One region of the Pseudoalteromonas sp. CO325X genome, then DNA from elsewhere that is predicted to be linked to it. Evidence: predicted binding sites of a transcription regulator. Region 1 holds the regulator's gene; each other region holds the start of a gene.

Evidence for each region. The regulator FliA, encoded in region 1, starts transcription of late flagellar genes. The targets are predictions, from matches to a motif close to CTAAAGNTNNNNNNNNNNNNGCCGATA.
Region 2: the regulator FliA is predicted to act here: its motif matches at 3,517-3,543, upstream of pomA (flagellar motor protein PomA).
Region 3: the regulator FliA is predicted to act here: its motif matches at 2,692-2,718, upstream of EXT46_RS10245 (DUF5610 domain-containing protein).

Annotation. Positions count from the first base shown of each region.
Region 1 covers NZ_SGPG01000009.1:3,120-13,205, forward strand. Annotated here, with positions in the region: gene EXT46_RS02720 (chemotaxis response regulator protein-glutamate methylesterase) at 1-781, opposite strand, end outside; gene EXT46_RS02725 (chemotaxis protein CheA) at 795-3,092, opposite strand; gene EXT46_RS02730 (protein phosphatase CheZ) at 3,109-3,864, opposite strand; gene cheY (chemotaxis response regulator CheY) at 3,882-4,265, opposite strand; gene EXT46_RS02740 (RNA polymerase sigma factor FliA) at 4,304-5,026, opposite strand; gene EXT46_RS02745 (MinD/ParA family protein) at 5,042-5,902, opposite strand; gene flhF (flagellar biosynthesis protein FlhF) at 5,895-7,394, opposite strand; gene flhA (flagellar biosynthesis protein FlhA) at 7,426-9,531, opposite strand; gene flhB (flagellar biosynthesis protein FlhB) at 9,612-10,086, opposite strand, start outside.
Region 2 covers NZ_SGPG01000002.1:552-10,637, reverse strand. Annotated here, with positions in the region: gene EXT46_RS01395 (diguanylate cyclase) at 1-237, shown strand, start outside; gene dxs (1-deoxy-D-xylulose-5-phosphate synthase) at 307-2,169, opposite strand; gene ispA ((2E,6E)-farnesyl diphosphate synthase) at 2,238-3,125, opposite strand; gene EXT46_RS01380 (exodeoxyribonuclease VII small subunit) at 3,134-3,373, opposite strand; gene pomA (flagellar motor protein PomA) at 3,637-4,398, shown strand; gene EXT46_RS01370 (flagellar motor protein MotB) at 4,401-5,327, shown strand; gene EXT46_RS01365 (hypothetical protein) at 5,496-5,993, shown strand; gene EXT46_RS01360 (DNA topoisomerase III) at 6,046-7,980, shown strand; gene EXT46_RS01355 (amidohydrolase) at 7,977-9,296, opposite strand; gene EXT46_RS01350 (tetratricopeptide repeat protein) at 9,373-10,086, shown strand, end outside.
Region 3 covers NZ_SGPG01000020.1:62,075-72,160, forward strand. Annotated here, with positions in the region: gene EXT46_RS10225 (serine/threonine protein kinase) at 1-134, shown strand, start outside; gene EXT46_RS10230 (thiol:disulfide interchange protein DsbA/DsbL) at 175-795, shown strand; gene EXT46_RS10235 (thiol:disulfide interchange protein DsbA/DsbL) at 808-1,440, shown strand; gene trmA (tRNA (uridine(54)-C5)-methyltransferase TrmA) at 1,507-2,604, opposite strand; gene EXT46_RS10245 (DUF5610 domain-containing protein) at 2,800-3,951, shown strand; gene EXT46_RS10250 (OmpA family protein) at 4,323-5,384, shown strand; gene acnB (bifunctional aconitate hydratase 2/2-methylisocitrate dehydratase) at 5,642-8,239, shown strand; gene EXT46_RS10260 (2OG-Fe dioxygenase family protein) at 8,469-9,101, shown strand; gene EXT46_RS10265 (cysteine desulfurase-like protein) at 9,111-10,086, shown strand, end outside.

The sequences.
Region 1 (10,086 bases):
GTGCAAGGTACGCTGTTCCAGGTTGTAAACGGTCTCCCTGTTGCGCTTCTTTCACCTTGATTTTGCAAAGGTTATTCAAACGCTGCGCAAATGCAGGAGTGAATGCCGCCGGCATATGCTGAATAAGCAAAATAGGATGAGGAAAATTGGCTGGCAGCTTGGTCAGAATCGTTTGCAGCGCCACAGGCCCCCCGGTAGAGGTGCCGATAGCCACTAGCTTGTACTTTTTGCCGCTGGGCTTGAATTGGCTGGCGCTTTGAGGCCGAGTCGACGCTCCTTGGTTAAAGCTTCTATCAGGTTGCGCTGAACTGCGTGTCGTGACACTGGGGCGCGCTGGTGATGATGCCGTTGTCGAGGTCGTTGGGCGATTAAAACGCGAAAGGCGACGGCGTCCTAGCTCGCGCACCTTTTGTCGGAGTATCTCAATCGCATCTTGGTTGTTGCGCGCGATGTCTTCAAACTTTTTCGGTAAGAAATCCAATGCCCCAGCATCAAGTGCATCCAGTGTGGCGCTGGCTCCTTCACGCGTCAGTGAGGAAAACATAAGAATAGGTGTTGGCGATTTCGCCATGATTTGTTTCACCGCAGAAATACCATCTAACACTGGCATTTCCACATCCATGGTGATCACATCTGGGCGTAACTTAACTGCTTTTTCCACCGCATCGGCGCCATTGACAGCTGCGTCAATGACTTCGATATTGGCATCACCTTCAAGAATTTCAGTAACCCGGCGACGAAAAAAGCTTGAGTCGTCAACTATTAGAACTTTGACAGCCATTTAATACTCGATTTTAGTTAACGCTGGAGCGCCCAGCGTAATGTTTTAGCATGCTTGGCACGTCTAGAATTAAGGCTATGCCACCGTCTGAGGTAATTGTCGCCCCGGCCATACCTGGTGTGCCTTGCAGCAGCGCATCCAGAGGCTTTATGACTACTTCCTCTTGACCAATCAGCGAATCCACCACAAAGCCGACCTTTTTAGTACCAATTTGAACGATGACGACATGGCCTTCGGCTTTACGTTGAGTGCGGTCCGCTCCTTTGACTAACCAATGCTCTAAATAAAATAGTGGTACAGCTTTTTCACGCACAATAATGGTGAGCTGACCATCAACAATGTTGGTTTTGGTCAAATCAAGGTGGAAAATCTCACTAACAGCCGCCAATGGCAGAGCAAAGGTTTGTTCACCAACAATCACCATCAGCGTTGGCAAAATAGCAAGCGTCAACGGTACTTTGATATCTAGACGGGTACCAACACCGAGCTGTGAGTCGATATTAATGGTGCCGTTAAGCTGGCTGATCTTGGTTTTCACCACATCCATACCCACACCACGCCCAGAAATATCAGAAATTTCCTCTTTGGTGGAGAATCCAGGGGCAAAGATAAGGTTATAGGCTTCCGTGTCACTCAACCGAGCGGCTTGGTCGTGATCAATAACCCCTTTGCTAATAGCGATTTTCTTCAGTTTTTCGGCATCCATCCCAGCGCCATCATCGTGGATGCTCAGGAGAATGTGGTCGCCTTCTTGAGAAGCCGATAAGCGTACCGTTCCGATGCGAGGTTTACCTGCTGCTTCTCGAACATCAGGCATCTCAATACCATGGTCCACTGAGTTACGTACTAAGTGCACAAGTGGGTCAGCGAGGGCTTCGACAAGGTTTTTATCTAAATCAGTCTCTTCCCCTTCAAGGACCAAGGAAATATCTTTTTGTAAGCTGCGGGCAAGATCACGTACCACACGTGGGAAGCGGCCAAATACTTTCTTAATTGGCTGCATCCGAGTTGCCATCACCGCACCTTGTAGGTCGGCGGTGACCACGTCAAGATTCGAGATAGCCTTACCCATAGCTTCACTGTTGTTATTATTCGCTAAGGTAATAAGACGATTACGCACCAATACCAGCTCACCCACCATATTCATGATCTGATCTAGTCGTTTGGTATCGACACGCACTGTCGTTTCTGCTTGTGGCGGTGGTGCGGCTTTAGGTGCCGGTTTTTTGGCATCCCCACTGCTAGGCGGGGTGCTCCCCTTAGCCGTGCTTGGCGCTGGTTTTGCGGCCGCTGGTGCTTGACTAGGCGCTGGCGTTGCCGGCGGTGTATCTTTAGCTTTACTTTGGCTTACTGGCGCTGCAGGCTTTTCAACCGGCGCTGGCGAAGCGTCTGCCGAGCTTGCTTTAGGCGCATTGCCTTTACCATGCAGCTCATCAAGTAGCGCATCAAATTCATCTTCGGTAATGTCTTCATCATCACCACTGGCCGACTCTGATTGGCCCGATGCAGTCGGTGCACTCTGCTGTGCAGTCCCCTGCTCGTCGGCGCTCGGCGCGGAACCATTATCGCTAATGGCACCAAAGCTGCCTGCGCCATGTAATTCGTCTAGTAGCGAGTCGAACTCATCATCGGTAATATCTTCATCATTACCGGATGCTCCAGCATCCGCTGAGCCTTCACCCACAGACGGGCCTTTGCCTTGGCCGTGTAATTCATCGAGCAAGCTTTCGAATTCATCTTCGGTGATTTCATCAATCGCTTCGCCTTCGTCACTGCCAGCACTTGGCGCATCGAACAAAATATCATCGCCAAAATCATCGGCCCCTGATGCGTCATTTTCAGGCACGGGTTCGGGTTCAACAACAGGTTCACTGGGAGTTGCGGCAGGTTCAGGCACTGCAATAGGTGCCTCATCTTCGGATTCAGGTTCGCTCAGTTTATGCAATACAGCAAGTAACTCAGGGTCTGCAGGTTGCGGCTGCTCTCGTGCTTGAATAAGCGCAAACATATCGTTAATTGTATCGAGCGCTTGCAGGATCACGTCCATCAGTTCTGAAGTAACCTGGCGCTTACCTTGGCGCAGAATATCAAACACATTCTCAGCACCATGGCAGGCATCCACCAGCTCATTCATGCCGAGAAACCCAGCTCCCCCTTTAACAGTGTGGAAGCCCCGGAAGATAGCGTTGAGCAAGTCTTTATCATCAGGGTTATTTTCAAGCTCTACTAACTGCTCAGAGAGCTGCTCCAATATCTCACCTGCTTCGACTAAAAAGTCCTGTAAAATATCTTCATCTACTTCAAAGCTCATGCAGCCGCTCTCCTCTTTAGAAGCCTAAACTAGACAACAAGTCGTCTACTTCATCTTGGCCTGAGACCACGTCATCACGTGATTCTGTGTCTATAATTGGCCCTTCTGGACCTTCTGCGTTCACAGCTGGTTTTGCTTTTTGTTGTTCAACCACCGGTTCTTCACCTTCGTTGCCCGCAAACACAGTTAATAAATTAATAAGGCTGTCTTCTACCTCGCGCACCAGCTCGATTACGCGGCGAATTACTTGCCCTGTTAAATCTTGGTAATCTTGCGCCATCAGCACATTGTTAAGTAGATCGTGCAGCTCCACTGTGCTGCCTTGAGAGCGGTTCATAAAGCTATCGAGCTGATGACACAACTGCTTGAACTCACCTAATTCGAGATCACGACGCATCAATTTATCCCAAATGGGTTTAATTTGATGTAGTTCAGTGGATAGCTGCTCAGCGATGGGCAAACTGGCTTCCACGGCATCCATGGTTTTGTTTGCCGCCTGCTCGGTCATTTCCATCACATAATTAAGACGCTGCTTAGCATCGGGAATGGCTTCTTGCGTGAGGTCGTTCAAGCGCGTATCGAGTTGGAAATTCTTCAACGACTCGTGAAGCTGCCGCGTCAACTTGCCAACCTCAGCAAACAGTTCGGACTGTTCCTTGGAAGCAGCATCGAGGATCAGCTGATCGGCTTTCTCCTGCTCACCTTGCTCAAGAAACGATACAAGCTGTTTGGCTTGCTCTAGGGTAATGTGAGGTGCAGCGGGAGCTGACATAAACCTCTCCTTCTCGGTTAACCTAAGCGCTCAAATACTTTATCCAGCTTGGTTTTTAATGTAGCTGCGGTAAAGGGCTTAACAATGTAACCGTTCACGCCAGCTTGGGCAGCGGCAATGATTTGTTCTTTCTTCGCCTCTGCAGTTACCATCAGTACTGGAATGTGCTTTAAGCTGTCGTCGGCGCGAATTGCACGGAGCAAATCGATACCCTGCATACCTGGCATGTTCCAATCGGTAACCACAAAGTCAAACTCTTGGTTTTGCAACATGGGCAGCGCGGTACTACCATCGTCCGCTTCTTGCACGTTGGTAAAGCCTAAATCACGCAATAGGTTTTTAATGATTCTTCTCATAGTGGAAAAGTCATCGACCACGAGAATTTTCATGTTTTTATCCAAAGTATCCTCCAGTGAGGTATGAACCTTTATTCTTACTACTAATTGACCCAGTCATTGACTTTCGCTTTGAGCTTAATCATTGCCTGACCATGTATCTGACTCACACGGGACTCACTTACGTCCAGTATTTGCCCAATTTCTTTTAAATTCATTTCATCGTTATAATACAACGATAATACCAATGCATCACGCTCGGGGAGAGAATTAATTGCCGCTACTAATGCTTGGTTAAAGCGTTCATTGTGAACGCTGATGTAGGGCCGCCCCGTTTGAGATTGTTCACAGCTCGGGGTGAGTACATCTTCATCGACACCTAAGTCTTCGATACCGAGCACTTTAGAGCAATTAACATCGTTTAAAATATGATGGTATTCATCGAGCGAAATATCAAGTTTTTCAGCTACTTCAACATCCTTTGGTTCCCGACCTAGGGAGGTTTCTAATTCATGTACAGCGGTAGCTACAGCGCGGCTATTGCGATGTACCGATCGTGGAGCCCAATCTCCTCGTCGTACTTCATCAAGCATCGCACCACGAATACGAATACCAGCAAACGTCTCGAAACTGGCGCCTTTACTGGCGTCAAAGGTTTTTGATGCTTCAATGAGGCCAATCATGCCGGACTGAATGAGATCATCGAGCTGCACACTCGCCGGCAGTCGAGCCAGCAAATGACATGCAACACGCTTGACCAGCGCGGCATGGCGCTCGACCAGAGTGTTTAATTGTAATTGATCTTGATATCCAGCCACTTTATTCATAAATCCGAACAACAGTTAATTATTGACCAGCTTTTCAATGAAGAACTCCAAATGCCCCGATGGTTGATTCGGGGTTGGCCACTTTAATGCCTTGCCAGCGAGACTTTTCAACGATACCGAAGCGGGTGAGTTAGGGAATAACTCCACAACGGCTTTCTGGCGACGCGTTGATTTTCGCATGTTTTCATCATAGGGCACGGTGGCCACTAATTCGAGCGCCACATCTAAAAACCGGTCGGTTACTTTGGAGAGTTTGGCAAATAAGTCTTGCCCTTCACGCTGGCTGCGTACCATATTGGCAACGACTTTGAATTTGTATACGCCATGTTCACGACTAAGCACCTTGATCAACGCATAGGCATCGGTAATTGAGGTTGGCTCATCACAGACCACCACCACAACATCTTGCGCAGCACGCGAGAAGCTCAGTACCATATCGGAGATACCGGCGGCGGTGTCGACAATAAGGACATCAAAGTCGTTATCGAGCTCGCTAAACGCACGGATTAAACCTGCATGCTCTGCAGCACTCAGTTCAACCATGCTCTGTGACCCCGATGTTGCCGGAGCAATACGAATGCCCGCAGGCCCAGTTACCAGTATATCGCGCAGTTCGCACTCACCGCTTAGAACATGAGAAAGGTTCTTTTCAACACGCAGACCAAGCATAACGTCACAGTTTGCCAGTCCTAGGTCAGCATCTAACACTAAGACACGTTTGCCTTGCTGACCCATGGCAATAGCTAAATTCAAAGAGACATTGGTTTTACCGACGCCCCCTTTGCCACCGGTCACGGCGATTACTTTTACGCCTTGGCTATTGTTTTGATTCATTTTTCGAAGGCCACTTGCTTGATCGTGCACTGTGTTAATCATACATTCCTACTGCCTGAGACGCCACTGTTTGGCGCCCTGCTGGTGCCGCTGATTTTTGTGTTTTTTGGCGTTTGATAAACAATTGTTCAGCTTTTCTAACCATTTTTTCTGAGTTAGCAACGCGAATATCTTCTGGAACGCGTTGACCGTTAGTAAGATACCCTATTGGTAAGCGATTTTGAATCGCTACACTAATAATCTCGCCTAAACTTAGACTTTCATCAAGTTTGGTGAAAATACAACCACTTAAGTCAACTTTTTGGAAGTGCCTTACGGTTTCTTGAAGCACTTCATGTTGTGCTGTGGCACTGAGCACTAAATAGCTACGAATATCGACTCGCGTACTGCGCATGAGCGTGTTTAATTGCTCACTTAAACGTAAATCGCGCTGGCTCATTCCCGCAGTGTCAATTAATACTAGACGTTTATTGCGTAATTGATAAAGCACATCGGCCAATTCATTGGCATCTTTTACTTGCTTCACAGGGCAACCAATGATGCGTCCATAAGTTGCTAGCTGCTCGTAAGCACCGATACGATATGTATCCGTGGTGATCAGCGCAACCTTGTCAGCGCCGTATTTTTGCGCCCCTAATGCGGCCAGTTTTGCAACCGTCGTGGTTTTGCCTACGCCGGTAGGACCGACTAACGCATAGACGCCGCCATGACGTAAAATTTCATTATTGGTGGTGTGTAGCTGCTTTTGCACCATATCCAGGGCTGCACTCCATGCCTGCTTGCGCGATACATCGTCTGGTACATATCGCACTAACTGCTCAGCCACTTCAGTGTCGATACCCATGCCCTGCAAGCGCTCGATGAAGCAGGCACGAGTTGGGTCACGGCGCGCTCGGTCCTGATGTAATAAGCCGGATACTTGATGTTCAAGAAGCTGACGAATGGCATTCATCTCATCGCGCATGGCACTGATCTCTTCGCTGTCCATGCCCTCTTGCTGTACAGAATCATTGGGCTGGCGGTGTGGCTCATCAAAACCGTCACCGTCCAAATCATCACCCATGGACTGCGCTGCAGCGCGGGCTTGCGTTGGCTCTGCTAGCGTTGGCTGCGGAGCGTAGTGATTGGCCGGCGCAGCGCGACGCTGAGGCTGCTCAACGGGCTCTTCAGGCGCGCTCATATCAATACCTGATTGCGAAAACATGTCGGCGAGAGCAGCATTCTTTGGTTTTGGGCTCTGACGCTCTAACAACGCCTGTAATGAATCGGCCACACCATTGTGGCTTTGCGGCTCAGGACGTTGCGTACGTGTTTGTGGGCGTACCATACGCTGCTCAGTGGCGCGGGGCTGCATTTGCTGCTCGGGAGCGCTTTTCGGTGCGGCTGCTGGGCGTTCATGGTCAATAGCAGCAACGATTTCAACGCCATCTGCAAGCTTTTTGTTCGACATGATCACCGCGTCAACACCCAGCTCATCTTTTACTTCTTTCAGTGCTGTACGCATATCTTTAGCAAAAAAGCGTTTGATTTTCATAATATTACCCTCTCACAACCGGCTTTCCGATCTATTGCTGTCCAACGGAGCTAACAATCTTAATTTGACGCTCATCGGGCACTTCTTGGTAAGACATCACCTTCAGCCCTGGGATGGTGTGCTTCACAAAACGTGATAACACTGTACGAAGCATCCCGGAGGTCAATAAGATGGAAGGTTCACCCGACATTTCTTGGTTCTGGTGGGCTTCGCTTAAAGAGGCCTGTAGCCGCTCTGCCAAGCCTGGCTCAATGCCAGCACCCTCATCTCCTGCGTTCTGAAGCGACTGATGCAACATCTGTTCCAACTCAGGCGCCAATGTTATGACAGGAATTTCTGGCGTAGCGCCAACCGCATCTTGCACAATCAAACGACGCAATGAAATACGTACCGCTGCGGTTAATACATCAGGGTCTTGGCTGCGCGGACCATACTCTACGAGTGTTTGCACTATGCTGCGCATATCGCGAATAGCAACGCCTTCATTGAGGAGATTTTGTAGCACTTTCACTATGGTCGTCAGCGGTAACACATCTGGTACTAGACCTTCTACTAGACGCGGATGGCTTTTCGCTAGCATATCAAGCAGACTCTGAACTTCTTCGTGACCTAATAGCAGTGAGGCGTTATTAGTGAGTAACTGGCTAATGTGGGTCGCTACTACCGTAGCAGCATCAACCACGGTGTAACCTAAAGACTGTGCTTCATCTTTTTGCTCTGGCTTGATCCACACCGCATCCAGACCAAAAGCCGGATCTTTGGTCGCCACACCATTGATTGGGCCAAAGACTTGACCCGGGTTGATGGCCAGTTCATCACCATGACTGAGTTCACCATCACCGCTGGACACGCCCATTAGCGTAATGCGATAGGCATTAGGGTCTAACTCTAAATTATCGCGAATATGAACAGGCGGCACTAAAAAGCCCAGTTCCTGTGAGAGCTTCTTACGGACCCCTTTAATGCGGCTTAACAATTCTCCACCTTGGGCCTGATCCACCAGCGGGATCAAACGGTAGCCTACCTCCAAACCGATGACATCGACTTGCTGCACATCGTCCCAGCCCAATTCTTTTGGTTCGTCGTGGGTGGCAACATTGCTGCCAGGGCCCTGCTCAGCTTCTTGTTGCTCCTGCTCAGCAGCAAGTTTTGCCTGCTTTTGCGAATAATAAGCAACAAAACCAAGTAAGCCACCCAAGCCTAAAAACGCCACATGGGGCATCCCCGGTACCAATCCCATAGTGATGAGAATACCGGATGCTATCCACAGTGCTTTGTCATTGCCAAGCTGGGTTTTAACTTGCTCGCCCATATTGTGTGATTCATTTTGGCGAGTTACGACGATGGCAGTACCGATTGATAGCAACAGCGATGGCAGCTGTGCCACGAGGCCATCACCAATGGTGAGTAAGGTGTACACTTCCATGGCCTGAGAAAAGCTCAAGTCATGTTGGATCATACCGACAAATAACCCGCCAACGATATTAATCACTAAGATAACGATACCCGCAATGGCATCGCCTTTTACGAACTTACTGGCACCGTCCATCGAACCGTAAAAGTCCGCTTCACGGGTGACTTCTTCACGCCGCTCCCGCGCTTGCTCGGCGCTGATAAAACCCGCGTTCAAATCGGCATCAATGGCCATTTGTTTACCGGGCATCGCATCGAGGGTAAAGCGGGCAGACACTTCTGATATACGTCCGGCCCCTTTGGTGATAACCACGAAGTTGATAATAATTAAGATCAGAAAGACAACCAGACCCACGGCATAGTTACCGCCGATCACCACCGAGCCGAAGGCTTCAATTACTTTACCGGCCGCGTCCCCGCCTTGGTGGCCTTCTAATAACACCACCCGCGTACTGGCAACATTGAGCGCCAGACGCATAATGGTCGCGACTAAAAGCACCGCTGGGAACATACCAAATTCAAGCGGTTTCATGGTGTAGACCGTAACTAACAGCACCACCAAGGCCAGCGCAATATTAAACGAAAACAGAATATCCAGTAAAAATGGCGGCATAGGTAATACCACCATTGCCAGTGCGGCGAGCACCAACAACGGCGTACCTACGCCTTTTGCATATTCTTTTTTATCGCGATTAAGCTGGGTGAGAACGGCCTTAAAATCCATAAATGCTACAGCAATAAATTGACACTGCAGTCATCAAAGCAAGGAGTAGGCCAGTTTTTTATATCTTATATTTCAGTTGGTTAATACTTGAATTCATCAGGAATAGGTAGTTTGTCTGCCAGTTTAGACGGCCGGCGACCGCGTCCTTTTTCAAAGCGTTTCAGCTGATACACATAGGCCAACACTTGCGCGACGGCGGTAAATAGCTGCTCAGGAATTTGTTCGCCTACTTCAGTGGTATGATAGAGCGCCCGGGTTAACACTGGAGACTCTACCAGCGGGACGTCATTCCCCTTGGCTATTTTACGAATTTGTAAGGCCATTTCATCGGCCCCTTTCGCCAATACTATTGGCGCACCGGCTTTTTCAGTATCGTATTTTATCGCTACCGAGAAGTGTGTCGGGTTGGTTACCACCACATCCGCATCAGGCACATCTTGCATTTGCCGACGTTGTGACATTTCCCGCTGGGTTCGCCGAATACGCGCTTTGATCTGCGGGTCACCTTCGGAGTTTTTATACTCGTCTTTAACTTCTTGTAAGGTCATCTTCAAC
Region 2 (10,086 bases), on a different contig from region 1:
TGGTCTTGTTATCCGATGCCCTTGCTCGGCGGCCAAGTGATCGGCTGGGAAACATCGGTGAACTTAGCGGATATCGCCCTTCATCAGGTGAAAAAGCGCGGCGGCGATGGCTGTGCGCACATTGAGTTTGATGATCAGTTGGATGCCTTTGAGTTTGAGCAAAGTGAGAACTTAGATGCGCAAATAGCCACCTTACAAAGCACCGGCTTAGCCGACATTAAAATTTGGATGCGTTAAGAAAGTGAATAAATAAAAAAGGAGCCTTTGGCTCCTTTTTTATTACCGAATATCAAACTCGCTAGCGTGTTAATCTAACCACGTACTTATCTGGCGAGTGATACCATCGCCGTCAAGGCCAAGCTCAGCATGCATTTCTTGCTGCGTGCCATGCTTAATAAATACATCGGGTAGGCCAAGGTGCAAAACTGGCTTAAGCTGCTTGCTTTGCGCTAAGTATTCGCTTACTGCTGAGCCTGCGCCACCGGCGATAACATTATCCTCCAAGGTGACAAGCGCATTATGCTCACTTGCCAACTTATCAATCAGCTGGTGATCGAGAGGTTTCACAAAACGCATATCAACTAGGGTGGCATTGAGCTGCTCTGCCGCTTGTTGGGCATTCTCCAGCAAGGTACCAAACGACAGTATTGCGACTTTTTCGCCGTTGCGAATAACACGCCCCTTGCCTATGGGTAATTGTTGCATTTCGCTATCAAGCTCACCGTCGCCAGCACTGCCACGCGGGTAACGCACAGCGGCGGGTTTATTAAGCTGATGCCCAGTATAGAGCATATTACGGCATTCATTGGCGTTAGCTGGCGCCATAATGACCATATTAGGAATACAGCGTAAATAACTTAAGTCATACGTGCCCTGGTGAGTTTCCCCGTCGGCGCCAACCACGCCAGCGCGATCAATGGCAAAGAGCACAGGCAATTCCTGTAGCGCTACATCATGAATAAGTTGATCGTAGGCTCGTTGTAAGAAGGTTGAATAAATTGCCACTACGGGATTTAGGCCTTCACACGCAAACCCTGCACCGAGTGTGACCGCATGCTGCTCTGCAATAGCAACATCGAAATACTGTTGTGGATACTCTTTAGAGAAGCGCACCATGCCCGAGCCTTCGCGCATTGCCGGAGTGATGGCCATCAGTTTGTCATCAACGCTGGCCATATCACACAACCAATCGCCGAACACTTTTGAAAAGGTCGGTGCGCCTGGCTTAGATTTGGGTAATTTAGTCACAGTCGGGTCAAACTTGGGCACCGCATGGTAACCAATAGGATCGGCTTCGGCAGGCTTATAACCTTTGCCCTTTTGGGTTTTTATATGCAGCAGCTGAGGACCCTTGAGGTTGCGCATATTGCGCAGGGTGTCGACCAGCATGTTGACATCATGGCCATCGATTGGGCCGATATAATTAAAGCCAAGCTCTTCGAAGAAGGTGCCCGGTATAACCATGCCTTTAAGATGCTCTTCCATACGGCTAGCCAGTTCTTTCACAGGCGGTAACCCTGATAAGAGTTTTTTGCTGCCCTCACGAATGTTGGCGTAAAAGCTACCGGAGAGAATACGCGCAAAATGATTATTTAACGCGCCGACATTTTCTGAAATAGACATCTCGTTGTCATTTAAAATGACTAACATGTCGGAATTAATATCGCCAGCGTGGTTCATCGCCTCAAAGGCCATGCCCGCAGTGATAGCACCATCGCCGATGACGGCAACGGTTTTACGGCCTTGGCCTTCTTTTTGCGCAGCAATAGCCATACCTAAAGCGGCAGAGATGGAGGTACTCGAATGACCGACACTAAAGGTGTCGTACTCGCTCTCACCGCGATAAGGAAACGGATGTAATCCATCTTTTTGGCGAATAGTGTGCATTTGCTCACGGCGGCCGGTGATCAGTTTGTGCGGATAGGCTTGGTGGCCTACATCCCAAATCAGGCGATCAAACGGGGTGTTGTACACATAGTGCAGCGCAACAGTCAGTTCAACCGTGCCGAGCCCGGAGGCAAAGTGACCGCTACTTTGCGATACGGAGTTTAGTAAGTAGTCCCGCAGTTCGTGGCTAAACGCGCCTAACCGCTCTTGCGGTAGCTCGCGAAGTTGTTCAGGCTTGCTGACCTGTTGTAATAAGGGATACTTGCTACTATCCAAATTCATGCGTCGTTTTATCCTTTACTGCGATGGCTGAAGTATATCAAACCAGCCCTTCGCATCAGTAGTCATTTTTAATGATCTCTGGCGATGATATAGCCTGCGAGTTGCTCGAGAACACGGGTGTCGTATGGGAGCGGGCACACCGCATCAATAGCTTGTTGATACAAATGCTGCATCTTATCTTTGGCACCATCGAGGCCCATAAGCGCAGGATAAGTAGATTTATTTGCAGCCACATCAGAGCCTTGCGGCTTTCCTAGCGTGGCGGTATCTCCTTCAACATCCAAAATATCATCTTGCACTTGAAAAGCCAGGCCGATGGCACGGCCGTAATCGTCTAATGCAGCACGTGTGCTGTTTTCTACGTTCGGGGAGCACAAATAGCCCAGTTCAATGGCGCAGCTTAGCAATGCCCCGGTTTTTAGGCGATGAATATGCTCAAGTTCACTTAAGGAAATCGCTTTATCGGTGGCCGCGATATCTAGCGCTTGACCGCCTACCATACCCAATAGTCCTGAAGCTTGGCTTAAACTGCGTATCAGTGCTAACTGTTGGCTAGCGCCGATATCAAAATCAGTGCTACTGAGCAGCTCAAAGGCGATGGTTTGCAAGGTGTCGCCAGCTAAAATAGCGTGGGCCTCGTCAAATGCGATATGGCAGGTGGGTCGACCGCGCCGTAATTCATCATCGTCCATGGCCGGTAAATCATCATGCACCAGAGAGTAACTATGAATACACTCAATGGCTGCAGCGGCTTTGTGAAGATCGTCTTGATGTGCTGCAAGCATATTACCTACAGCATAGACTAAAAATGGTCGCAAGCGCTTGCCTCCATTTTCAATACAGTACTGCGTTGCCGCCAATAATTGAGGCTGTGTTTGTTGCTGTGTTTGAAAATAACGCTGTAGAGTGTGTAGCACATCCTGTTGTGCCTGTGCTAAGGCATGTTTTAAATTCACAGGGGCGACTACTCTTGATCATCCATTGGGGTGAGCTCAGCATTTAGGTCGTTGCTCATTAACATGCTTACTTTCTGCTGGGCGTTATCAAGCTTTTGAGCCGATGCGTTTGCCAGACCAATACCGCGTTCAAATTGCTTTAAAGATTGCTCTAAAGACAATTCACCTTGCTCCATATCAGTTACAATTTGCCCTAATTCATTAATGGCTTCTTCAAAGCTTAGGTTTTCTGGTTTTTTTTGGGCCATGGCCTTGTCACTCACTACACCTAATAAGAGCGCCAATTTTAGGGGGAATCGTGGACTAGGTCAAAGATGGATGCGATTTTCACGGCAAAGCTGTGTAGGCATGCTAGTTTTAATATTGTCGCTTCGCGATTTTAAAAAAATGATTCAAGTAATTCAGCAAGTTGCCGATATCTCAAGAGTAATTATAATAACGTCTGATATTCCCTGGCCATATATAGGGCTTTAGTGGGAAGGCGCTGAATAGTAAAGTGGGTGGAGGACATGTGGATTTAGCAACCATAATAGGTATTCTCGGCGCGATTGGTTTCGTTGTCATGTCTATGGTGCTTGGTGGTGATGTGGGCATGTTCTATAACACTCCTTCGGTGCTAATTGTATTTGGTGGTTCTCTTTTTATCGTGCTTGCTAACTACACCATGGGGCAATTTTTCACCATAGGGAAAGTAGCCGGCAAAGCCTTCATGTTTAAAATTGAATCACCCGATGAGCTTATTGAGAAGGCTGTAGAGCTGGCAGATTCTGCTCGTAAAGGGGGCTTTTTAGCGCTAGAAGAGGCAGAGATTAACAACAAGTTTATGCGTAAAGGCATTGATATGTTGGTAGATGGCCATGACGCCGATGTGGTTCGTGCTACTTTGCAAAAAGATATTCTGTTGACCACCGCTCGCCATGAGCAAGGCGCCGGACTGTTCAAGGCCTTGGGTGATATAGCCCCAGCAATGGGTATGATAGGGACCTTGATCGGTTTGGTGGCGATGCTCTCTAACATGGATGACCCCAAAGCGATTGGCCCCGCGATGGCGGTGGCGCTACTAACCACATTGTACGGTGCGTTTCTCGCCAATGTGATAGCTATTCCTATCCAATCCAAGTTAGAACTGCGCAAAGATGAAGAAGAGCTCAATCAACGGCTGATCTTAGACGCCATCTTAGGTATTCAAGACGGACAAAACCCCAAAGTTATCGAAGGCATTCTGAAAAATTATCTGGCAGAGTCCAAGCGCCAAGTTGATACCGAGGAGTAAGTATGTCGGATGAAAAACCCTGCAAATGCCCCCCTCCCGGATTACCGGCTTGGATGGGCACGTTCGCAGACTTGATGTCGCTACTGATGTGTTTCTTCGTATTGCTATTAGCGTTCTCCGAGATGGATGTGCTCAAGTTTAAGCAAATTGCTGGTTCCATGAAGTTTGCTTTTGGTGTGCAAAATAAACTGGAAGTAAAAGACATACCTAAAGGAACTAGTGTCATCGCCATGGAATTTAAACCGGGGCGCCCAGATCCCACGCCCATTGAGACAATTCAACAGCAGACTGTTGAAATGACACAGCAAATGCTGGAGTTCCAAGCTGGGGAAGAAGACTCCGCAGGCGGTCGTAAAGAGCAACGTGGGGACCAACGTGGCGGGGAGTCTGCCAGTACCGCCGATGAGCAGTCACAACAGCAAGCTATCGCCGCAGCAGACCAAGAGCGCACCAATGAGCTGGTGAAGAAAATTGCCCAACAGCTAGAACAGCAAATTATTGACGGCGCCATAGAACTGGAATCTTTAGGGCAGCAAATAATTATTCGCATTCGTGAAAACGGCTCTTTTCCCTCCGGCAGCGCTTTCTTACAGCCAAAATTTAAGCCTATTATTCAAGATATTGCTGAATTACTAAAAGATGTACCCGGAGAAATCACTGTCTCGGGGCACACCGATGACTTCCAAGTCTCTAATGAGCTCTATACCAACAACTGGGACCTGAGCGCGATGCGCGCAGTCGCGGTTGCCAGTGAAATGCAAAAGGTTGATGACTTTGATAAAAGTAGAATGGTCGTGGTGGGACGCGCAGACACGCGGCCGTTAGTCCCCAATGAAACTGATGAAGATCGTAAGCGTAATCGCCGCGTCGAGATTTCAATCATGCAGGGTAAAGCAAAAGAATCTGACCCCATTGAAGTTGTGCAGTAACTATTGGCTTTGTGCTGAAAATACGGTAATTTAGCAACTGAATTAAAGCTGAATAGACAGGGAACGAATATGTTACATCTTTATAAATTCAATGATATGCCAGGCAATGGCAATGGTGATGACGACAAGACCGAGAAGCTCCAACAGATCAAGAAATAGGAAAAAATTTTGCCTTCTTGGTTGGGAGAGTTTTTAATTTTAATGAACAATGGTTCGGCAGCTTTTTTGTTGCCAGCCATTGTGTTTTTTTGGCTTAGTAAAGAACGTAAGGCTCTACGGTTCGCGTTATTAACAGCAGGCTTTTTCCTTTTCGGCACTCTTATCCACGACATGCTGCTCGACCATGATACCGAAAAAGTTTGGCGTTATGTCGTATGGGCAAGCAACGATATTATTTGGATGGCAATAATTGCTTATTGGGGCATTCGTGGCAAAGTGCACATGTGGCAAAGTATTGCTGGCCAGCTTATTGTTGTGGCTGCGCCTTTTTTACAGCTTTGGCGTGTCGCCGATCGCCATTTATGGGATCTAACATTTAATAGCGCGTACCTTTACAAAACCCTATTACCAATCATAAACAGCGCTACTTTAATATTGTGCTATTTACCGATACTGTTTTGGTTGCAGGCAAGAAGAAACAAAACAGCCGCGCGCACTCTTTCCTAGCTCGTAATTATACTCTACACTGTAACAACTGTATAAATAGCCAGTTGTTATCATGAAGCTTTATATTGCCGAAAAACCCTCTCTTGGCCGTGCTATAGCCGCAGCCTTGCCCAAACCTCAGCAAAAAAAAGAAGGCTATATAGAGGTCGGTAATGGCGATTGTGTCACCTGGTGTATCGGTCACTTGCTTGAGCAAGCTGAGCCCGATGACTATGACCCCGCTTTTAAAAAGTGGCAATTAGCGCACTTGCCTATTATTCCGAAGCAGTGGCAGCTAAAAGCGAAAAGCAAAACTCGTAAACAACTCACTTTAGTTAAGAAGCTGATAAAGCAAGCTCACACCTTAGTGCATGCCGGCGACCCCGATAGAGAAGGGCAATTGCTGGTTGATGAAGTGATTAATCAGGTATCTTTGTCGCAACATAAAAAGCAAGCGGTTGAGCGGTTACTGATCAGTGATTTGAACTTGCCTGCAGTGAAAAAAGCCCTGAACCAGCTGCAGCCCAATACCCGGTTTGTGCCTTTGAGTGTTTCAGCACTCGCCCGCTCGCGCGCCGACTGGTTGTTTGGTATGAACCTAACACGAGCTTATACCTTGGCGGGACAAAAAAGCGGTTATCGAGGGGTGCTCTCAGTGGGAAGGGTACAAACCCCGGTGCTGGGTCTGGTGGTCGCCAGAGATAAAGAAATAGCCGAGTTCGTTAGTAAGCCGTTTTATGAGGTGCACGCGCAAGTGACTACAGCACAAGGCGAGTCATTTTGGCTGAAGTGGCAACCAAGCGAAGCGTGTCGGGCCTATCAAGATGAACAGGGCCGAGTATTGCTGCGTAAGCTTGCAGAAAATGTAGTCGGGCGGATTGTCGGCCAACCGGCAAGTGTGACCGACTTAAGCAAAGAGCAAAAGCAAGAGCAAGCCCCTCTGCCTTACAACCTATCGGCACTGCAAATAGATGCAGCGAAGCGCTTTTCTCTCTCCGCGAAGGCGGTATTAGATTGTTGTCAAAGCTTGTATGAGAAGCATAAATTAATTACTTACCCGCGCTCAGATAATCGCTATTTGCCTAAGGAGCATTTTGCTGACGCCAGCAATATTATTAACGCAGTGCTTAATAATGGCGTTTTCACCGCACAGCAGCTCACAGCTGTAGATAGCAATAAAAAGAGCCGTTGCTTTAACGATAGCAAAGTGGCAGCGCACCATGCCATCGTACCTACAGCCAAGCACACCGCAGCGCAGTTGAATGATAACGAGCGCAAAGTGTATGAACTGATCTGTCGCCAATACCTCATTCAATTTATGCCTGCATATCGCTATTACCAAAGTGATGTCGAGGTGACCATAGCTGGAGGCAAGTTTACAACAAAAGCCCGAGAAGACATTGAGCTGGGTTTTAAAGAGCTCATGGGCAAAAAGGCGAAGCAAGATGAGCAATGTTTACCACCATTGACCTTAGGGCAATTGCTACAGTGTGATGATGCACGTATTGACGATAAGCAGACCACACCCCCGGCACACTTTAGTGATGCCACTCTATTAAGCGCAATGACATCCATTGGCCGTTACGTCAAGGACACACAATTACGTAAAGTGCTGCGCGATACCGATGGCTTAGGCACTGAGGCAACCAGAGCAAGCATCATCGAATTGCTTTTCTCACGTGGTTTTCTTACTCGTAAAGGAAAATCCATTTGTGCTAGCGAGGCGGGAAGCGCTCTGATCAGTGCGTTGCCCGAGCAATTAGCAACGCCGGATATGACGGCGCACTGGGAAATGGCATTAGCAAAAATTGCCGAGCAAGAGCTCAAATATCAAGACTTCATGCAGCCATTAACCACACAGCTGAACGACTTGGTCAATCAAGCAAAGAACTGTGATGCTGGTGTATTTAGCAATATTAAAGGGCCCGACAAGCGAGCCTTGAGAGGTGGTAAAAGAAAGCGCGCCCGCAGTTACAAAGCTAAGGGCGCGTCTAAAGCGCAAGCTTAAGGTGTATTGAATAGCTTGAGCGCCGCATGAGTCATCGCTTTGACACCCGTTGGAATGGCCTTTTTATAATCAGGCGCAAATTTACTAGAGTGCAGCGATGGCAGTTGCCCCCCAGATTGTTGAGCGGCGTTATATGTTTCTGGGTTTACTCCGCCGAGCCAAAACAGGGTAATAGGCAAGTTGTCGTCGGTGCGTCCGTACAAGCCAAAATCTTCCCCGGCCATGACTGGCTTGGTTAATTCTACATTATTCTCACCGATAGCGTTTTTAATGGCGTCTGTGACTAAGGTGGTTTGAGTTGGATCGTTATAAGTAGAAGGAATTGATTCTTGTTCGTGGACAATGACTTCAGGGTAAAGGGCTTGCTCTAACCCCGCACTAGCAGCAATACCTGCGCTTATGCGTTTAATGGCGGCAATTTGTTGATTACGTACCTGCGGGTTATAGCTGCGTAGCGTGAGTTGCAGAGTCACTTCGTTAGAGATGACATTATGTTTGCTGCCGCCATGAATAGACCCGACAGTCACAACGGAAGGTTCTAAGGGCGACAGCTCACGGCTGGTGATCGTTTGTAGCGCCAATACCAAACGTGAGGCAATGACCACAGGGTCGATGGTGGTGTGCGGGTAGGCACCATGTCCACCTTTACCTTTCACAATGATGTCCACCGAGTCTACACTGGCCATGGTATATTCCGGCTTTAAGGCAACCTTGCCCGCAGGCACACTGGCACTGACATGCAAGGCTAAAATATGATCTGGTTTAGCGAAGCGACTAAACAAGCCCTCATTGAGCATTGCTTTGGCACCCGCGCCGATTTCCTCAGCAGGTTGAGCTACCATCATCAGCGTACCTTGCCATTGATCTTTATGGGCCATGAGGTGTTCAGCAGTGCCAATGAAACTGCTCATATGAATATCGTGACCACAGCCATGCATCACTCCAACTTTGGAGCCATCATCTTTTGTCACCGTCACTTTAGATGCGTAGTTCACACCGGTTTGTTCGACGATTGGCAAACCGTCGGTGTCGGTGCGGATCATAACGGTCGGCCCAGAGCCATTTTTATACAGACCAACGACGCCGTAGCCACCGACTTCCTTGGTCACATCAAGCCCTAAGGTTTGCAGTTTACTGGCCAGTTTTTCACCGGTTTGCTGTTCGTGTAAAGACAGCTCTGGTGATTGGTGTAAATCAACATAGAAGGCTTCAAGCTCAGGGAGTCTATCTTTAACATCTATACTGTGTGCTGCTGTTGATGTGCATGCAAGTAGTAAAGCAGCACTGAGAGCGGTGAAAGAAGTGGGCAATTGCATGGGTGATCCTTGCTCTTGTAATTGTTATGTTAGTCACCATATCAAAGCGTAATTATAGTGAGATGGCAACATAAGCATGACGAATCAAATTCAATTGACGGCAGAGAATATCCAGCAAGTATTAGGCGACACTTCGCAAGAAAAGTTGGTGGCGTTGAGCTTTTACTCCGCCCAAAGCCCGGAATGTCAGGAACAGGCCAGTATTTTACAAGGCATAGCGCAGCAATATCAGCAGCATCTTGTCGTGGCAACTTTAGATTGTGACACACAGCAAGCATTGGCGGGTCAATTAGCGCAGCAAATTGGCTTACAAGCGCTGCCTACTTTGGTGTTATTAAAAGAGGGAGCACCAGTAGATATGCTCCCAGGGCCACAAAGCGAGGTGCAAATTAAAGAAGCACTGCAAAAGCACTTACCACAACCACAAGATATGTTGCTGCAACAAGCCAAAGATGCATTGATGGTCCAAAATCATAACGAGGCCTTTAAACTGGCAAAACAGGCGTATGATATAGACAGCAATAATAGTCGTATCAAACTGGTGTTGGCTGATATTTGCATCCAAATACATAAGCTTGATGACGCCAAAGCGTTATTGGAAACCATAGGCCTAGTCGAGCAGGATGCATATTATAACAATATTAAAGCTAAGCTAGAGCTTGCTGAACAAGCGCAGGACTCACCAGAGATCCAAGCTTTGCAACAGACCGTTGATAACGAACCTGAAAACCTTGAGGCAAAAGTAAACTTAGCGGTGGCACTTAATGAAGCGGGTAAAAAAGAAGACGCG
Region 3 (10,086 bases), on a different contig from region 1:
AACGTTGGTCAGATCCGGCGTTTGAACGGAACTTTTCTTGGTTCGCTGAAGACAAATACTGGGAACAGCAAACTCTGGCTTTAAAAGAGCAGTTGGCGGCGTTAGATGAGCCACCATTAAAACTTTTACCTTAAGCACCTGCTTTTGATGTTTAATGTATACATTGAGATGACTATGATAAAAACTTTAAAATATTCACTACTACTACTTTGCCTACCTGTTGCCGCTTGGGCAGCTGACTTTAAAGCGGGCGAGCACTATCAAGTACTTGAAGCTGAAGCGTCTGAAGCTGATAAAGTAACCGAATTTTTCTCTTTCTACTGCCCTCATTGCTTCAAGCTTGAGCCTATTGTTGGGGCACTTGAAGAGTCACTGCCTGAAGGCGTGCCTTTAGTTAAGAGCCATGTAAACTTCTTACGTATTGATAAAGATGCGCAAAACCGCTTAACTCGGGCTTACCTCGTTGCCAAAGAAGAAGGTAAAGATGCCGAAGTAGCGCAGGCGATTTTCGATAGCATTCACCGTCAACGCGAGCCATTACAAACGCAAGAGTCTGTGGAAGCGTTGCTCGCAGAGCAAGGCATTGATGCCCAACGTTTCGCTATGCTTGCTGCGAGCGAACCTGTTGTAAATGGTGAGAAAGAAGCCGTGGATGACCAAACAACTTACTCAAAACTAGGTGCTTTGACCGGTGTGCCAACACTCATCGTTAACGATAAGTACAAAGTACATGTGCATAAAGTGGCATCGCAACAAGAGCTAAACGAGCTCGTAAACTATTTATTAGAAAAATAATCGGAGTACTCGATGAAGAAGTTCATTGCTTTAGCCATGATGGCATTAGCGCTGCCTATCAGTGCAATTGCGGCACAGTTTGAAGAAGGCACGCACTATGAAGTGGTTTCGGACAGAGCTAGCCGTAAGCCGGAAGTGAAAGAGTTTTTCTCTTTCTATTGCCCCGCATGTAACGCGTACGAAGGCTTGCTTATGGATGTAAAACCAAAGCTCAGCAAAGATGTTGATTTTAAGAAAAGCCACGTTAACTTCATGGGCGGCCGCAGCACCGAGAATCAAGATATGCTGTCACAAGCACTCGCGACTGCTGAAGTGCTGCCGCAAAAAGATAAGCTGATTGCAGCCATCTTCAGTCATATCCACACCAAGCGCGCTAAGTTTAACGAAGTCGCTGATGTGAAAGATATTTTTGTTGCCAACGGCGTAGATGGCGACAAGTTTGACAAGCTATTCAAAGGCTTTGCTATTCGCACTAAAGCCTCGAAGATGCAGCGCGATCAAGAATACTTTAAAGAAAAAGGGGCCCTACGCGGTGTTCCTACCTTTATTGTTAATGGTAAATATCGCCTACTATTAGGTCGTGAGTCAGGTGTTACCGATCCTGAAGATATTGCCGCACTGATTAACTTTCTTGCGAAAAAATAAGTTAAGAAAGACATAAAAAAACCGCATTTAATGATGCGGTTTTTTTTATTCTGCAAACAATGTCAGTTACTTGCGAGTGAGGAACACACCGGATTCAATATGATGGGTGTAAGGGAACTGATCAAAAATCGCGAATCGCGTTACCTTATGAGTACTTGCTAGCCTATCTAAGTCGCGCTCTAAGGTATCTGGGTTACAGGAGATGTAGACAATATTGTCATACTCACTCACCAACTTGCAGGTTAGCTCATCCATACCAGCACGCGGCGGATCAACCAAGATGGTCTGGCAGTTATACTCTTGTAAGTCGATGTCTTTTAAGCGGCTAAAGCTGCGTTCTTGACGCATAGCTTGGGTAAATTCCTCGCTACTCATACGAATAATATCGAGGTTAGTCACCTTATTAGCAGCGATGTTGTATTGTGCCGATTTAACCGATGACTTCGAAATTTCTGTGGCCAATACGCGATTGAAAGACCCTGCTAAGGCGACAGAGAAGTTACCATTACCGCAATAAAGCTCGAGCAAATCATTATTCAAGGGGGCGCACACATCTTGAGCCCAGCCCAGCATTAGCTCGTTCACCTTGGCATTGGGTTGGGTAAAGCTGTTTTCTACTTGCTGATAAACGTACTGCTGGCCATTTACCTGCAAGCGCTCAATAACATAGTCATTCCCTAACACTTCTTTTTGTTTGCGAGCACGGCCAATGAGTTCAACATTAAAGCGTTTTTGTAATCTTGCTTGTAATTCCTTGGCACCAGCTAGCCATTGCTCGTTGAGTGGCTTGTGGTAAAGCAGGCTCACCAATGCCTCACCGCTTAGCGTCGTGAGGTAATCGATTTGAAACAGTTTACGGCGCATCAACTCATCATCTTTGAGCTCGTTGATAAGTGCGCTCATAAGGTCATTGATTAGCGGCGCACCCGGGTCAAAGTGATCAACGCGGATCTTCTCTTTGCTCACGGGGTCAAACATAATGTGGTAGAGCTCGTCCTGATCATGCCATACTCTAAACTCAGCACGTTGACGGTAATGCTTCGGCGGCGAAGCAAACACTTCAAGCTGTTGCACACCAAAGCGCGAAAACTGTGTCGTGATTCGTTGTTGTTTTTCTGTTAGCTGCGCGTCATAGGTGCTGGTATCGATATCAATTACTGGCATGCAAACCTCTCGTTATTAAGTGCGCCGCTATTGTAGGCAGTTGCCACGGTTTGTCCAGTATCGGTCATTATAAAGTGCACAAAATTTCTACAGTTTCTGTGCGTGCTGCCGATAATAGCGGTAGTAGTATATTAATTGACTCATGAATGTGTGCTGCCAAGGCTTGGCAACCACTGCAGAGGAGGGCCTTAGCTCATGAAAATTAGCGATTTAAATCATATCTTTAACCAAAGCAATCGTTCTGGTTTAAAAAATAAAGGTGATGCGCCGGCACAGCCCGCGATTAACTCTCCGAGGTTTGATAGTTACTCATCGGGTTATGGCCAAGTGGGTGCCAAGGTATTGAATGATAAATTGGCGCAAGCGTTAGGGCTCGAACAACCAAAACAGCAAAGCAAGCCGTTATTTGACTTCGAAGAGGTTGTGAAAAATGTGCTGCAGTTTGTCACAGGTGCGGTGAAAAAAGCCAAAGCTGATGGCGCCAATGACGACAAGTTACAAGAAATGCTGGCGCAAGCGCGCGAAGGCGTGCAAACCGGTATTGATGATGCCTACGGTGAGCTTGAAGATGCTGGGCTACTCAATGACGAAATTAAAACCGGCATTGAGCAGTCACAAAAAGGTATTGAGGAAGGGCTCAATGAGTTTGAGCAATCGCTTTTTGGCGAACAAAGTATTGGTAATGGTGTAGCGGTAAGCCAAGCCCAGTATATGCAGCTACAAAATAATGCCGAGTATCGCTTTACTACCGCTGAAGGCGATGAAGTGATCGTTAGTTTAGCGCAAAACTACCAAGCTGGTGCGGCAGCCAGTTTATTTGCCCCCGGCGAAAAGCAAGGGGCTGGCTATGCATCTGAACAGTTTGAGAAGCAGGAATTAAACTTCACGTTATCGGTTAATGGCGAATTAAATGAAGATGAGCAGCAAGCTGTAAATGATTTCATGGCACAACTGCAAGGCGTAAGTGAAGACTTCTTTAGCGGCCAATATGATGAGGCGTTCAATAAAGCCAGTGAGTTGCAGCTAGATAACCCAGAGCTAGTCGCCTTCTCTATGGATCTGACACAAACTAAAACTCGTGCTGCAATAAGAGAGTATGAGCGCACGGCTCCAGGTAAGGAGGTTGCCAAAGAGCTGCAACCTTTCAATGAGTCGCTGAAAGAGGCATACAAGCAGGCCGGTGACTTAGGGCTGCAAAATGAACTATCGGGGTTGATGCTTTGGCTCAATCAAGATAAAGAGCAAGAGAAAGTGCAGGAGTTTATTGACTACAGCAAAGCGATGTTCTCGCAGCTGGAGCAGCTGTTAAAGGACTCACCATCGACCCCCAGCGATGACAGCGAGTAATAAACAAAAAGCACCATTCGGTGCTTTTTTAATGCCTTGGTTACATTCAGTTCATAGTACTTTAATATGGTGCTCAGCAGCTATTCAGCAAACCTGTGTTTAAATTTGAAGTACAAAGTGGGGCTAAGCTTTTGTTTTTGCTTCACTGCGGTCTACACTTTGGGTGTGGAAATGAACAGTTGGCTTGGACCACGACGTAGAGCACATCGATTAATGTGGCTACGATAAGAGCAAGAAATGCCAGCTAATAAAGTTAATAACAATCGAATGAGCTCAGATTTATGAAGCAGTATTCGCCGCTTTTTCAATCTGGTGTGTGACGCACAACTGCTAAGCGCGTGCTCGATAATCGTTAACATGGGATGGATACAATGAAAATCAAATCACTCTCTGCAGCTATTGTACTGGCTTTCGCAACTCAAGGCGTTATGGCTGACGAACAAACAAACCCGCAAGAAGGCCTCCATATTGGTGTTTTTGGGGATTATTTCTGGGCCGATTGGGATCGTATTGATGGTGCGCCTGTAGGCACTGAAATTGGCGAATCTTTTGGCTCAGGTGTTGAAGTGGGTTATCGCTTTAACGAATATTGGACTGCACGCCTAGAGTTCGCTGCACTTGAGCTTGATATTGAAAATACCGACAATCATAAAACCGGCGAGCGTTATGGTGCTGACGTACTATACCACTTTAACGATACCGTTTATGGTGTGTTGGGTGCTAAGAAGTTTGATGTTTATAACGACTTCAATGCGGCAAATCTAGGTGTGGGTTTTCGCCATCACCTAACTTATAACTGGGCTGCCTATGGTGAAGCAAATTACTACGAAGGCTTGAACCAAAATCACTCAGACTTCGGCCTTAAACTCGGTCTTAGCTATCACTTTGGTGATAAGCCGCAGCCGAAAAAAGTAGAGCCGGCGCCAGAGCCTGTTGTTGCTCCAGTAGTTAAAGAAGAGCCGAAAGACAGCGATAAAGATGGCGTTATTGACGCGCGAGATAATTGCGCAAATACACCTATGACCGATGCGGTGGATGAGAACGGTTGTACTCGTTACATGGAAAAAGGCGATAAAGTGAGCTTGTTAGTGCGCTTCCCGCATGATAACTCAGACGTAAACCAGCGTTACTTTGATGATATTCAAGAAGTGGCTGACTTTATGAAAGAGTATCCAAAAACCACTGTGCTGTTGGAAGGTCACGCTTCTGCAGTGGGTGATGCCGCTTATAACAAAACGCTCTCTAAAAAGCGTGCCGATCACGTAGCGAACCAGCTTATCGACGACGGCATTGCCGAGTCGCGCATCAATACGGTGGGCTTCGGTGAAGAGCGCTTGTTAAACGATGCAAACACTGCACAAGCACATGCGCAAAACCGTCGCGTTGAAGCACATATCTCTGTAACTGAACGCGTAAAAGTAAATCGCAACTAAGTATCAACTGATGAGAAAGCCCAGCGCGATGCTGGGCTTTTTTGTTGCAAATAATTATTACTCAATATTCACCACTTTATATCTTCTCTTAATTGATATTCATCAAATTTATAGTGACTATTTCCTTACTGGGCAATGGCAGCAATTTTCTTCTATCTTTAAAGCCTTTATAATTGTATTTGTGTCAAAATTTTATAAATAGCACGTAAGCGCTTTGGCGATACGCGCTGTTTTCACGTCACCAAGAGGGCAAAATTGTGCTTCAAGAATATCGTAAACATGTTGAAGAGCGTGCAGCCCAAGGTATTGTGCCTGCACCACTAGATGCTCAGCAAACAGCTGACTTAATCGAACTTATTAAAAACCCACCAGCCGGTGAAGAAGAATTCATTTTAGACTTACTTGTAAACCGTGTACCACCTGGTGTGGATGACGCGGCTTACGTAAAAGCAGGTTTCCTTGCTGCAGTTGCTAAAGGCGAAACGCAAACGCCACTTATTGATAAAGAAAAAGCAGCAGAGCTACTAGGCACTATGCTTGGCGGTTACAATATTGCGCCAATGGTAGACCTTCTTGATGACGACGCTTTAGCACCGATTGCTGTAAAGGGCTTGTCACACACTTTACTTATGTTCGACGCGTTTTATGACGTGGAAGAAAAAGCCAAAGCAGGTAATAAGTACGCGCAGCAAGTTATCGAATCATGGGCAAATGCTGAGTGGTTTGAGAAAAAGCCAGCAGTACCAGAGAAAATCTCTGTTACCGTGTTCAAGGTAACCGGTGAGACTAACACCGATGACCTTTCTCCAGCCCCTGATGCGTGGTCACGTCCTGACATTCCATTGCATGCTTTGGCAATGCTGAAAAATGAGCGTGATGGCATTAACCCTGATAAAAACGGTGAAGTAGGTCCTATTTCACAGCTAGAAGAGCTAAAAACAAAAGGCTTACCACTTGCCTATGTAGGTGATGTTGTAGGTACTGGTTCTTCACGTAAATCAGCGACTAACTCAGTACTTTGGTTTATGGGTGAAGACATTCCACACGTACCGAATAAGCGTGTTGGCGGTGTTTGTCTTGGCGGTAAAATTGCCCCTATTTTCTTCAACACCATGGAAGATTCTGGCGCGCTACCAATCGAGTTAAATGTTGATGACATGAATATGGGCGATCAAATTGATATCTACCCATATGAAGGTGTGGTGAAGCGTCACGGCACCGATGAGGTGATCAGCACTTTCGAACTTAAATCTGACGTGATTCTTGACGAAGTGCGTGCTGGCGGTCGTATCCCTCTGATTGTGGGTCGTGGCCTTACCGATAAAGCGCGTGCCTCCTTGGGTATGGAACCGGAAGATATTTTCCGTAAGCCAAAGATCATTACCGACTCAGGTAAGGGCTTCACGCTAGCGCAGAAGATGGTTGGTCGCGCTTGTAACATGCCAGGTGTTCGCCCAGGCCAATACTGCGAGCCTAAGATGACTACCGTGGGTTCACAAGACACCACCGGTCCAATGACTCGTGATGAGCTTAAAGACTTAGCTTGCCTTGGTTTCTCTGCTGATTTAACCATGCAGTCTTTCTGCCACACTTCAGCCTACCCGAAACCAATCGATGTGAAAACGCACCACACGCTGCCTGATTTCATCATGAACCGTGGCGGTGTATCACTGCGCCCAGGCGATGGTGTTATTCACTCTTGGCTTAACCGTATGCTACTTCCAGATACAGTAGGTACGGGTGGTGACTCACACACCCGTTTCCCTCTAGGTATTTCATTCCCAGCAGGTTCTGGTGCGGTTGCGTTTGCAGCGGCGACCGGGGTTATGCCTCTGGATATGCCTGAGTCTGTATTGGTGCGCTTTAAAGGTGAAATGCAGCCAGGTATCACGCTTCGTGACCTAGTCCATGCTATTCCTTATTACGGCATCAAAGAAGGTCTGCTTACCGTTGAGAAGAAAGGTAAGATCAACGAATTCTCTGGCCGCATTCTTGAAATTGAAGGTGTTGAGCACCTTACTGTTGAGCAAGCATTCGAGCTCTCTGATGCATCAGCGGAGCGTAGTGCCGCCGGTTGTACCGTCAAGCTGAGCCGAGAATCAATCGCTGAATACCTAGAGTCAAACATTGTCATGTTGAAGTGGATGATCTCTGAAGGTTACGGCGATGTACGTACTATTGAGCGTCGTATTAAAGCGATGGAAGAATGGCTTGCCAACCCAGAGCTAATGGAAGCGGACAAAGACGCAGAGTACAAGCACGTGATTGAAATTGATCTTGCAGAGATCAAAGAGCCAATCTTGTGTGCGCCAAACGACCCAGATGATGCGCGTTTACTCTCTGATGTAACCGGTGAGAAAATCGACGAAGTATTCATCGGTTCATGTATGACTAACATCGGTCACTTCCGTGCCGCTGGTAAGCTTCTTGATAACTACGGCGGTCGTTTGCCAACTCAACTTTGGGTTGCGCCACCAACGAAGATGGACCGTGACCAGCTAACAGACGAAGGTTACTACGGTATCTTTGGCCGTGTCGGCGCTCGTATTGAAACACCAGGGTGTTCACTGTGTATGGGTAACCAAGCTCGTGTTGCTGATAAAGCGACTGTGGTGTCTACCTCAACGCGTAACTTCCCGAACCGTTTAGGTACTGGTGCTAATGTATTCTTGGCTTCTGCTGAGCTTGCAGCGGTTGCAGCGATTTTGGGTAAACTACCTACGCCTCAGGAATACCAAGAGTATGCCGAGAAGATCAATGCGACAGCGGCTGATACGTATCGTTACTTGAACTTCCATAAAATGCCTCAGTACACCAAAAAAGCGGATGAGGTCATCATCCAGCAAGCGGTGTAATGCAGCGTTAAATAAAAAAGCCCACGCAAGTGGGCTTTTTTATGCTCAAAACAAAGTTGATTAGGTGTTTATTTTTTCACTATATAAAAATGTTGGATTATTTACCTGTTATATTTCTATGTATGCATTTTTGATGCAAAAACATATAAACTAACTGGGTAAATAAAATCAAACCACCACCGAAAATAGCTTAAGATCCCCGCAAATTTGCATAAAAGGCAGGATCTTTATGACAACGTTAAATAATCAGAACCTTCTCCAGCTTCGTTTTATCGACCAAGCTCATATCGACGCAGTAAAGCCTTCGTTTGATAATCTTCCCGACAACCCGTATGCCGATGGTGCATTTCGTAAGCGTCGCTACTCAGTGGTTAAAATGCAGCAAGGCGAGCTTACGCTACAGCCAACTAAAGCCTTTGTTCAGGACGACTCCATCAATAACTTCCAAGGCAATATTGAGCGTACCTACGAGAATCTAGAACAGTCGCTGTTGGCCAGTGCAGGCATGAAGCGCATTGTGGAAGAGTTTCGCACCATGACCGGCATCAGTGATGACCGTGATATTGAAATTCATCAGTTCCGCATGTTGGCGATTGAAAGTGATACGCCGCCGGCACCTGAAGGCGTGCATCAAGACGGCTTTGACCATGTCTGTGTATGTGGCGTATCGCACGAAAACCTAGAAGGCGGAGAGCTGCTGGTGTATGAGCATAAAGAAGCGAAACCGTGTTTTAAAATGGAGATCAAAGACGGCATGTTTGCGCTGATTGACGATCGCCAAGTTTGGCACAACGCCACGCCGATGAATAAAATTGATGATAGCAAGCCAGGTTACTTGGATTGCTTCGTGCTGACAGCTTAAGGGACAGCCATGAACTTAACCGAATTACGCCAGCAGTTTCCGGCGTTAATGCAGCAGGTGGATGGTCAATCTCCGACCTTTTTTGATGGTCCAGGTGGGGCGCAGGTTCCGCAGTCTGTTTTAGACGCGATGAGCAGTTACCTTGGCCACTACAATGCTAATTTGGGCGGCGCGTTTTTCTCCAGTGACAAAACCGTGGCGGTGATGAGTGCCGCGCGTCAAGCAGTGGCTGATTTACTTAATAGCCCAAGCCCTGAGCAAATTGTCTTTGGCGCCAACATGACCAGCCTGACATTCAGTTTCAGCCGCGCTTTGGCAAGAGACTGGCAAGCGAGCGATGAGATCATTGTCACCAATGCTGATCATTATTCAAATGTATCATCATGGGTGCAGGCTGCTGAAGACAAGGGGGCGCGAGTGCATGCGCTACGCGTCAACGAGCAGGATTGTACCTTGGATATGGCTCATTTCGAGCAGCTTCTTAATGGCAATACTAAGCTGGTGGCAGTGACCTATGCTTCCAATACCACAGGCTCTATCAATGATATTAAGCGCATTATTGAGCTTGCTCACCAGCACGGTGCGTTAGTCTATGTGGATGCCGTGCACTACGCACCACATGAGCTTATCGATGTACAAGCCTTAGACTGTGACTTCCTTGCTTGCTCAGCTTATAAGTTCTTTGGTCCGCACGTAGGCATCGTTTACGGTAAGCGCGCTCATTTGGAGCATTTTACTCCCTACAAAGTCGCGCCGGCGAAAGATGTGGTTCCGGGGCGTTGGGAAACGGGCACACAAAGCTTTGAAGGGTTGGCCGGTGTCACCGCCGCAATTGAATATATCGCCAGTTTAAGTGGTCTTGATGCCAGCACGCCACGTCGTCAGCGCTTGCAAGCTGCCTTTGCTAATAGTAAAGAGCATGAAATGGCGCTCAGTCGCCACTTCTTAACGCGTTTGGCGGAGTTTCCACAGATCACTCTGTATG